Regions from separate parts of the Streptomyces sp. NPDC059373 genome, predicted to be linked through region 2. Evidence: riboswitches for the same ligand, from Rfam matches in the RefSeq annotation. Region 2 holds a riboswitch; the other holds the start of a gene.
The links. Region 2 has a riboswitch for cyclic di-AMP ahead of ACFXJ5_RS26510 (transglycosylase family protein). Riboswitches for the same ligand answer to the same signal wherever they lie in the genome.

Region 1 (5,352 bases), on a different contig from region 2:
TCCGCCGGGTCCGGCGCGCCGCACGGCGTCACGCACGGGCCCTTCTTCCACCACTCCGGCAGCATCGCGATGGCCTCGTCGCCCAGCGGGTTCACCCCGGGGCCGGCCGCGAGGGAGTGGCCGACCAGGACGTGCAGGCACTTCACGCGGTCCGGCATGCCGCCGGCGCTCGGGAAGCCCTCCAGGACCTCGATGGCGTCACGGCGCCGGAGGTAGTCCTCGTGGGCCCCCCGGTACGCGGCCGCCAGCTCCGGGTCCTCGGCGAGGCGGGCCGTCATCTCCTTCATGACGCCGTCCGCCTCGAGGGTGCCGATCGCGGAGGCGGCGCGCGGGCAGGTCAGGTAGTAGAGGGTCGGGAACGGCGTGCCGTCCTCAAGGCGCGGCTGGGTCTCCACGACGTCCGGATTGCCGCACGGGCACCGGTGCGCGATGGCCCGCAGGCCGCGCGGGGGGCGGCCCAGCTGCTCCTTGAAGGCGGCGATGTCCTCGTCGGTGGGCGGGGTGTGCGGAGTGGCGGGTGGGGGCGTTTCCATGCGGGGTGTCTTCTCGTGCCGTTCGTTAGTTGCTTGCTGCGTGGGCGGGGGCGGAGCCGTCGGCGTGGTCCACGCCGTCCCAGAGGTTCGCGTACCAGGGCCTGAGGCCGGCGGCCTCGTTCGCGTCGTGCCGGTCGGCGCTGTTCTGCGCGGTGGCACCCGGGGTCACCACGGTATATCCCGTCTCACCGGGCAGGACGTAGTTCAGCCGCTCCCGCGCCTGGCTCCGTACGTACGCCGGGTCCTGCCAGCGCGCCTTCTGCTCCCGGAGCTGCTCCACCCGCTTGCGCGCGTCCTGCGCCTGGCGGCGCTGGTCCGCGATGGCGCTGCGCTGCGCGATGTACTGCCTCATGGGGTACGCCAGGGCGACCACCAGCGCGCACACCACGAGCGCCAGCAGCGCCGCCCGGCCGGTCAGCCGGTTCCGGCGCGGCGCGCTCGGGCCTCTGCCCGTCGCCCGGTACACGCGGGCCTGCGCCTGCGCGCCCAGGGCGCGGATCCGCGTCGCGGTGGAGAAGCGGTCCGGCACGGGCACCTCCGGTGGGGGTTCGCGTTTGGGTCGGCGGCTTGGCCTTCGGTCACCCTACGCGGGCCGGGGGCCCGGGGGTCTTCCCCCACCCCGCCCCTTCCCGAAACCAGGGGCTCTGCCCCTGGACCCCATGGGGTTTCGCCGTCGAGTGCAGGCCCGTGGCCGGGTTGTGCCAGCCCTCCCCCGGCCTTCGGCCGGGGGGGACCCCCACCTCGCTTCGCTCGCCTCAGGCGGAACGACCTACCCACAACCCGGCGGGGCCGGCTGTCAGCCCTTGAAGCGGGGGAACGCGGAGCGGCCTGCGTAGACCGCGGCGTCGTCGAGGATCTCCTCGATGCGCAGGAGCTGGTTGTACTTGGCGACGCGCTCGGAGCGCGCGGGGGCGCCCGTCTTGATCTGGCCGCAGTTGGTGGCGACGGCGAGGTCGGCGATGGTGACGTCCTCGGTCTCGCCGGAGCGGTGGGACATCATGCACTTGTAGCCGCTGCGCTGGGCGAGCTCGACGGCGTCGAGGGTCTCGGTCAGGGAACCGATCTGGTTGACCTTGACCAGGAGGGCGTTGGCGGTGTTGTTGTCGATGCCCTTCTGGAGGCGCTCGGGGTTGGTGACGAAGAGGTCGTCGCCGACGATCTGCACCTTGTCGCCGAGCTGCTCGGTGAGGGTCTTCCAGCCGTCCCAGTCGTCCTCGAACAGCGGGTCCTCGATGGAGACCAGCGGGTACGCGTCGACGAGCTCGGCGTAGTACGCGGTGAGTTCGGCTGCGGAGAGGGCCTTGCCCTCGAACTCGTACGAGCCGTCCTTGTAGAACTCGGACGCGGCGACGTCGAGCGCGAGCGCGATGTCCTGGCCGGGCTGGTAGCCGGCCTTCTTGATGGCCTCGACGATGAGGTCGAGGGCGGCGCGGTTGGAGTCGAGGTTGGGGGCGAAGCCGCCCTCGTCGCCGAGGCCCGTGGAGAGGCCGCGCTCCTTCAGGACCGCCTTGAGGGTGTGGTAGACCTCGGCGCCCCAGCGCAGGGCCTCGGAGAAGGACTCCGCGCCGATCGGGGCGATCATGAACTCCTGGATGTCCACGTTGGAGTCGGCGTGCGAGCCGCCGTTGAGGATGTTCATCATCGGGACCGGCAGCACGTGGGCGTTCGGGCCCCCCAGGTACCTGAACAGCGGGAGGTCGGAGGCCTCGGAGGCGGCGTGGGCCACGGCCAGCGAGACGCCGAGGATGGCGTTGGCGCCGAGCGAGGACTTGTCCGGGGTGGCGTCGAGGTCGAACATCGCCTGGTCGATCAGGCGCTGCTCGGTGGCGTCGTAACCGACGAGCTCCGGGCCGATCTGCTCGATGACGGCGAGAACGGCCTTCTCCACGCCCTTGCCGAGGTAGCGGCTCTTGTCGCCGTCCCGGAGTTCGAGGGCCTCGAACGCTCCGGTGGAGGCCCCGGACGGAACAGCGGCACGTCCGGTGCTTCCGTCGTCGAGGCCGACCTCGACCTCGACGGTGGGGTTACCTCGCGAGTCGAGGATTTCCCGGGCTACGACGACGTCGATGGACGGCACGTGAGTCTCCTTTGGATGTCTCTTCTTTTTCGTGCTGAGCCTAGCCGACACCAAAAGCCCCGGCCGGGCACGCAGGGGGGAAGTGCGTGCCCGGCCGGGGAGCCGTGGGGTGAACAGCCGGTGTCAGAGGTTCTTGCCGCAGACCGGCCAGGCGCCCTTGCCCTGGCTGGCCAGGACCTTCTCGGCGATGGCTATCTGCTGGTTCTTGGTGGCCAGGTCGGCGCGGGCGGCGTACTTGGTGCCGCCGAAGGCCTTCCAGGTGGAGTTGGTGAACTGCAGGCCACCGTAGAAGCCGTTGCCGGTGTTGATGTGCCAGTTGCTGGTGGACTCGCAGGCGGCGACCCGGTCCCACGCGGACGTGGAGGCGGCGGAGGCGGTGGTGGCGGTCAGCATCGGGACGGCGACAGCGGTGGTGGCGACGGCGCCGAGCAGGGCGTAGCGGACCGTCTTGGAGGCACGACGAATCATTTGAGTTGGTTCCTCACCGACGCCTGCGAGGTCAGCTGTCGGGTTCGGGCCGTGTGAGTGCCCGGTGCTGCGCGTCATGCGCGCAGCGCTTAACCCCAAGCCGTACGGAGCCGGATCCATCCGTTTCCGTACGGCGGCGAACCTGTGGGTCCCCCGCTCCTGCCTACGGCGCTTTCGCGTCGACTGTTCCCGTCGGTCGGCGGCAGGATTCGGCGTTCCTGACCGGCGGGGCCCGCGGCGGCGAGCGATGTCGACCGTAAGCAAAGCTCTGGTTAAGGGGCAATCCCCCCAAGATCACCACCGACGCGCCGATCCCGACCATCGGAATTCACATAATTCCAGGTGAGAGCGGGTGAATCAGGGCTGAACGGACACTCCGTACCCAAACCTCCGGGTAAGGCTTGTCACACCGGCTACCCCACCGTCAGATACTGTCCGGGGTGGATCACTCCCGGATCGTCACCGATCACGGTCTTGTTGGCCTCGTAAAGGGCGCGCCATCCGCCGGTCACGTGCTCCTCGGCGGCGATGTCGCAGAGCGAGTCGCCGTCGCGCACCCGGTAGCGCTGCGGGCCGGTGGTGTCGGCGTCCGCCTTGGCCGCGCTGCGGGTGAGCTTGCCCCAGGCGGCCTCCGCGGTGGCGGGGGCTGTCTCGGGCTTGGCGTGCCGGCCCGTGCTGCGGGAGGGGGCGGAGGGGGTGGGGGCCGCGGCCTCGGTGGACGACGGGTCCGGCGATGCGGTGGCCTTCGTCGAGTCGCCGCTGCCGGTGTTCGAGGTGGAGCCGGAGGCGGAGTCGGTCGGGGTGTCCGTGGCACCGTCGGTCGGAGTGGTGGCCCCGTCCGTGGGGGTGGCGGTGGCCCCGTCCGTCGGGGAGGCGGAGGTGGAGCTCGACGCCGAACCGGAGGCGGTGCCGTTGACCGCGAAGGTAAGGCCCGAGATGTCGGCGCAGGTCGGCCACGCGTCGACGCCGAGGGCGCCGAGGATGTCGTCGGCCACGGTTATCTGCTCGTTCTCGCTGGCCAGGTCGGGGCGTTTCGCGTAGTCCCGGCCGCCGTACTCGTCCCAGGTCTCCTGGGTGATCTGCAGCCCGCCGTAGAAGCCGTTGCCGGTGTTGGCGCTCCACAGGCCGCCGCTCTCGCAGAGCGCGACCGCGTTCCAGGTGTTGGTGCTGACGTCGGCGGCCTGCGCGCCGCCCGCGGCGAAGAGTGGGAGCGCGATCCCGGCCCCGGTCGCCGCGACGACCACCATTGCGGTGGGCGCCTGGCGCGGTTTGCGGTGCCTGCCGTTCCCGGACGTCAGCATGCGATCGCCTTTCTCAAACGAAGATTGCGACGATCGCAGAACGTAGCGGCGTTGGCCATGGCATCACAAGTCGATGTATTGGAGATCACGTGAAGATCACGGGATTGACGGAGTGTCACATTCCGCATCGCCCCTGCTCAGCCCGAACTACCCCTCAGGTGTGAAAAAAACCGGAAGAGTCCGCAGTCCGCGCATGATCAACCCGCCCCGCCAGCGCAGCTCCGACGGCTCGGCGGCCAGGCTCAGGTCCGGCAGCCGGGTCAGCAGCGTGGCCAGCGCGGCCTGCGCCTCAAGTCGGGCCAACGGGGCGCCCAGGCAGTAGTGGATGCCGTGTCCGTAACCGAGGTGCTGGTTGTCGCGGCGGGTCAGGTCGAGGGTGTCCGGCTGCTCGAAACGGGCCGGATCGCGGTCGGCGGCAGCCAGTACGACGAGCACCGGATCGCCCGTCGCGATGTCCTGGCCGCCGATGGTCAGCGGGCCGGTCGCGAAGCGCCAGGTCGCCAGCTCCACCGGGCCGTCGTAGCGCAGCAGTTCCTCGACGGCGGTCGCGAGCAGCGCGGTGTCGCCGTCGGCCAGGGCCTGTTGGAGCTGGGCGCGCTGCTCGGGGTGGCGCAGCAGCGTGTACGTACCGTTGCCGATGAGGTTGACGGTCGTCTCGAAGCCCGCGAACAGGAGGATGAAGGCCATCGCGGCCGCCTCGTTCTCGGTGAGGTGCTCGCCGTGGTCACTCGCCCGGATGAGGCCGGAGATCAGGTCGTCCGCCCCTTCCTGCCCCAGGCTCTCCCGCTTTCGGTGGATCAGCTCCAGCAGATACGCCCGCATCTTCTTCACCGCGCGGGCGACTCCGCCGCGTGGTCCGCCGCCGTGCCGGATCATCATCCCGGCCCAGTCGCGGAAGTCGTCCTGATCCTCGGCCGGGACGCCCAGCAGGTCGCAGATCGCGTAGATCGGCAGCGGGAAGGCGAACTCATGG
Region 2 (5,352 bases):
AGACCGCCCGGAAGCGGGCCTCGCTTTCGTGCAGGGCCTGTTCGGCCTCGGTGCGGGCGGCGAGGGCGGCGCGGGAGAGGGCCTCCTGCTCGGTGAGGGTGCGGTCGCGCAGGCTGCGGGCGTACCCGGCGGCCAGCCAGTGCTGGAGCCGGCCGCAGCGGGCGGCTGCCTCGTCCGCCGGGACGGCCTCGCCGGGCGGGCAGTACAGCAGCAGGTAGGAGTCGATGACGCCGAGGATGCGGGGCAGCGCCTCGGGGTCGGTGCAGTGCGCGGCGACCAGCGCGGCCCCGGTCTCGGCGCCGAACCGGGGGTCGAAGGGCTGGGCCCGCAGCGCCTCGCTGAGGCCGCCGGCCAACGGGAGGAGGTACTCCTCGAACTCCGCGCGGGTCATCGAGGTGGCGGTGGCCGGGTAGATGGCCCGGCTCCAGATGGCCGCGAAGCGCCGCAGTCCATCGGCCCTGTCCTCGGCCGCGGAGGTGGTCACGCCTTGCGCCCGACGCCCGCGAAGCCGGTGTAGATGACGGGATCGTCCTCGTCGTCGGTGCCGTCGGGACGCCACAGCGGCATGGCCACCACGCCGGGCTCGACCGGTTCGAAGCCGTCGAAGAAGCGCTCCACCTCGGTACGCGACCGCATGATCAGCGGCGAGCCGATGTTGCGGTAGACGCCCTCGACCTTGTCGCCCTCCTCGGGCTTGCGGGGGCCGCCGTCGGTGGAGGCGTGGGTGAAGATCAGCAGGCTGCCGGGGGCGAGGGCGTCGCGCAGTTCGGCGACGGCCTTGCGCGGTTCGTCCGAGTCCTCGAGGAAGTGCAGTACGGCGATGAGCAGGAGGGCCACCGGGCGGCTGAGGTCGAGAAGGCGGCGGGCCGGCTCGCTGTCGAGGATGTCGCGGGGCGAGCGCAGGTCGGCCGAGACGATGTCGGCTCGTTCGTTGCCCTCCAGGACCGCCCGGCTGTGGGCGACAGCGACCGGGTCGTGGTCCACGTAGACGACGGTGGCCCCGGGTCTCGCGCCCTGGGCGACCTCGTGGACATTGCCGAAGGTGGGTATGCCGGAGCCTATGTCGAGGAACTGCGTCACGCCCTGGTCCACCGCGTATCTGACGGCGCGCCGCATGAACGCCCGGTTCGCCTGCATGATCTTCGGCAGCCCCGGGAACGCCTCCATCGCCCGCCGACCCGCGTCCCGGTCGGCCTCGAAGTTGTGCGAGCCACCCAGGTAGTAGTCGTAGATGCGGGACACGCTCGGTACCGACAGGTCGATACCTTGCGGTGCCCAGGCGGGACGTTCCACCATCGGTGTCTCCAGCTCGTCAGGCGTTCGGCAGTGGTCAGGAGTGCCCCGTCAGGCTACTGATCGCCAGTTCGAGAGGGAACAAAAACCGGAAATATGAGGTCCGTTTCGGTCACTGGACAAAGGCATGTGCCTGCCCCCGCCGCCGCGGGGACAGGCACATGGGACCTGGTTGAGCCTTGCTCAGATGCTCACGCCGTGCGAGCGGAGGTAGGCCAGCGGGTCGATGTCCGAGCCGTAGTTCGGGGTGGTACGGATCTCGAAGTGCAGGTGCGGGCCGGTGACATTGCCGGTCGCGCCGGACAGGCCGAGCTGCTGGCCCTCGGACACGGACTGGCCGGCCGAGACGGAGATCGACGACAGGTGGGCGTACTGGGCGTACTTGCCGTCGGCGAGCTTGATGACGACCTGGTTGCCGTAGGCGCCGCCCCAACCGGCGGAGACCACGGTGCCACTGGCGACGGCCTTGACCTTGGTGCCGGTGGAGACGATGAAGTCCTGGCCGGTGTGGTAACCGCTGGCCCACATGGAGCCGGCGGTGTGGTAGGCGGTGCCCAGGACCACGTTGTCCACCGGAGCGGTGTAACCGGAGGAGGTGCTCGTGCCGGACGAGGCGGTCTTCGCGGCCGAGGAGGTGGTGGCCGAAGCGGTGCTCTTGTGCTCCGTGGTGGAGGACGAAGAGGTGTGGGCGGTCGAGGCGGCGGCCTTCTGGCCGAGCGTCAGGACCTGGTGGGGGAAGATCAGGTCGGGGTTGCCGCCGACGACGCTCTTGTTGGCGGCGTACAGCTTCTGCCAGCCACCGGCCACGCCCTTGGCGTCGGCGATCTTCGAGAGGGTGTCACCGCTGACGACCGTGTAGCTTCCGCCGCTCGACTTCGAAGGGGTCGAAGCGGATGAAGCGGACGAATGCGACGAAGCGGTCGAGGACTTGGTCTCGGTCGTCTTCTTGGGGGTGGTCGCCGTGGACGCGGCGGGGGCCGAGGAGGTGTCGGCGCTGGACTTGGTCAGACCGGCCTTGGGACCGCACACCGGCCAGGCCTGCGGGCCCTGGACCGCGAGCACCTTCTCGGCGATCGCGATCTGCTGCGCCTTGGTGGCCAGGTCCGCACGCGCGGCGTACTGGGTGCCACCGAAGGCCGCCCAGGTGCTCTGCGTGAACTGCAGGCCGCCGTAGAAGCCGTTGCCCGTGTTGATGCTCCAGTTATTGGTGCTCTCGCAGGACGCGACCTTGTCCCAGGTGCTCACGGAGGCTGCGTGGGCGCCGGTGGCACCGACCATCGGCAGCGCGATGGCGGCACCCGCCGTGCCGGCGGTGACGCCGATTCGGGTGAATCGGCTCGTACGGACGCGACGGTGCTTTCCCTTTGCGGGCATGCCGAATTCCTCTCCGACGCCTGCGAGGTAAGCTGTCGGGTTCGGGCTGGAGATGCCCGGCCGCGGGCAGCCCGAATTAACGGCGCTGCACGGCGACTTCACCCCAAGCCGTTCCGCGACCGACGGAACGGCGATTACCTGGGTCCCCCGCTCCTGCCCTTAAGTGCTCAGGGGTTGCTCAATGGGCGGCGGCAGGATTCGGCGTTCCGCCCGAGAGGATCCCGCAGGCATTTGACCTGCGGGACTGTGAAGCTAGACGACGGCATCGCGACTGAGCAAGGCGCGTAAACACGGGATCAAGAAAGCCGCAAATCGATCTTAGAATTCGATGACTTTGGGTGAGAAGTGTCCGCTCTGTGTGCACAGATCCCTGACGGTGGGTAATTCGATCAATATGCAGAGTCACAAAACGGGGCCGATGTGGACACATAGTGTCTGCGGCATTCCGTACGGTATTTCATGAGTGACGCCCATCACCCGTGGGTGATTTGCCCGGAAGTGCTCCCATCGCGGATGGAAACCGCCCCGGCGAAGTGTGTCTTGTGCATGACTATCGGGCCAATTGTGACCCCGCGTCGGTCGTCTCCCACGGCCACCGGCCGCCGCCCTGTACCTGGTAGAAGACGATGCCTAGGGTGTGAGCCATGCCTCCTGCCCCGGTCCTGGTCTTCACCCGGACCACCGCCTATCGCCATGACTCCATCCCCGACGGCATCGCGGCCTTCCGCGCCCTGGGCGCCGAGCACGGTTTCGGCGTCGAGGCCACCGAGGACCCGGAGGTCCTCGCGGACGGGCTCGGCGGCTGCCGGGCAGTGGTCTTCCTGTCCACCAGCGGCGAGGTCCTGACCCCGCGAGGCCGCAAGGCCCTGCGGGCGTACGCCGAGTCGGGCGGCGGCTTCATGGGCGTGCACGCGGCCGCCTGCACCGAGTACGACTGGCCGTACTACGGCGAGCTGCTCGGCGCCCGCTTCGCCCGCCACCCGGATCTGCAGCCCGGCCTGGTCACCGTCGAGGACCACGGCCATCCGGCCACCGAACACCTCGGCCCGGTGTGGCCGTTCACCGACGAGTGGTACGACTTCCGGATCAGCCCGCGCGGCTCGATGCGGGTGCTGGCGTCGGCGGACGAGTCCTCGTACGACGGTGGCGGCATGGGCGTCGACCACCCGTTGGTGTGGTGCCGCGACTCCGGCGGCACGGGCGGGGGCCGTACCTTCTACACCGCTCTCGGCCACTCCCCCGAGGCGTACGCGGACCCGGTGTTCCGACACCATTTGCTCGGCGGCCTGCGCTACGTGATGGATTCGCCGGGGCCGGGCCTGTAGCCTCACAATCCCGCACATTTTCTTACATCAGCACCTGACCCAGGAGTTTTCGCGTGAGCTACCTCGCGGCCGACGACCGATACGACTCCATGGAATACCGCCGCTGCGGCCAAAGCGGAGTCCGGCTGCCCGCCGTCTCGCTCGGCCTGTGGCACAACTTCGGGGACACCGCGCCGCTGGAGACCCAGCGCGCGATCCTGCGCCGCGCCGTCGACCGGGGCGTCGTCCACCTCGACCTCGCCAACAACTACGGCCCGCCCGCCGGCTCCGCCGAGGCCAACTTCGGCGCCCACTTCAGCGCCGACTTCCGGCCTTACCGTGACGAGCTGTTCATCGCCACCAAGGCCGGTTACGACATGTGGCCCGGGCCGTACGGCGAGTGGGGCTCGCGCAAGTACCTGCTGGCCAGCCTCGACCAGTCGCTGGGCCGGATGGGCCTGGACTACGTCGACGTCTTCTACTCGCACCGCTTCGACCCGGACACGCCCCTCGAGGAGACCATGGGCGCCCTGGCCACTGCGGTCCAGCAGGGCAAGGCCCTGTACGCGGGTATCTCCAACTACCCCGCCGAGCAGCACCGCCGGGCCGCCGAGATCCTGCGCGAGCTCGGCACTCCGCTGCTGATCCACCAGTCCGCGTACAACATGCTGTCGCGCGGCCTCGAAGACAATGTCCTGGACGCGATCGGTGAGACCGGCACCAGCCTGATCGCCTTCTCACCACTGGCACAGGGCCTGCTGACGGACCGCTACCTGCACGGCGTCCCGGAGGACTCCCGGATGGCCGTCGGGCACTTCCTCAGGCGCGACGCGCTGACGGAGGAGCGGCTGGCGCTGCTGCACTCGCTCAACAAGATCGCCGAGGGACGCGGACAGTCGCTCGCGCAGCTCGCGCTGACGTGGGTGCTGCGGGATCCGCGCGTGGTGTCGGTCCTCATCGGCGCGAGCAGCGTGGCGCAGCTCGACCAGAATCTGGCGGCGCTGGACGCCGAGCCGCTGACGGACGGGGAGATCGCGGAGATCGACCGGATCTCGGCGGCCGGCGGGATCGAGATCCCCGGACACGCGGCCTGAGCGGACGGGGGTGCGGGGGGCGGTTGTCGCCCACCGCACCCCCGTGCCTGTGGGCGGCCGTCTACTCGTAACGCCGGCCCGAACGCGCCGAGATGCGGTTGGACAGGCCGCGCGGGACCGCCTTGCTCAGGCCCACGAGGGCCTTGTACCTGATGTCGGGCACGCTCACGCCGACCCCGCGCCGGAAGTCCCGTACGGCCGCGGCGACCAGCGTGTCGGCGTCGAGCCACATGAAGTCGGGGACCGCCGACTTGTCCATGTGGGAGCGCTCGTGGAACTCCGTGTGC

Region 1: it holds a riboswitch for cyclic di-AMP, as region 2 does, so the genes downstream of both, ACFXJ5_RS30080 (transglycosylase family protein) here and ACFXJ5_RS26510 (transglycosylase family protein) in region 2, are expected to answer to the same signal.

What each region holds. Positions count from the first base shown of each region.
Region 1 is NZ_JBHYXC010000029.1:63,516-68,867, reverse strand. It holds gene ACFXJ5_RS30095 (DUF501 domain-containing protein) at 1-533, opposite strand, end outside; gene ACFXJ5_RS30090 (septum formation initiator family protein) at 559-1,062, opposite strand; gene eno (phosphopyruvate hydratase) at 1,330-2,610, opposite strand; gene ACFXJ5_RS30080 (transglycosylase family protein) at 2,734-3,078, opposite strand; cyclic di-AMP (ydaO/yuaA leader) riboswitch at 3,084-3,259, opposite strand; gene ACFXJ5_RS30075 (transglycosylase family protein) at 3,492-4,379, opposite strand; gene ACFXJ5_RS30070 (cytochrome P450) at 4,527-5,352, opposite strand, start outside.
Region 2 is NZ_JBHYXC010000023.1:5,116-10,467, reverse strand. It holds gene ACFXJ5_RS26520 (putative bifunctional diguanylate cyclase/phosphodiesterase) at 1-484, opposite strand, end outside; gene ACFXJ5_RS26515 (SAM-dependent methyltransferase) at 481-1,293, opposite strand; gene ACFXJ5_RS26510 (transglycosylase family protein) at 1,477-2,667, opposite strand; cyclic di-AMP (ydaO/yuaA leader) riboswitch at 2,670-2,851, opposite strand; gene ACFXJ5_RS26505 (ThuA domain-containing protein) at 3,312-3,992, shown strand; gene mgrA (L-glyceraldehyde 3-phosphate reductase) at 4,046-5,065, shown strand; gene ACFXJ5_RS26495 (SDR family NAD(P)-dependent oxidoreductase) at 5,127-5,352, opposite strand, start outside.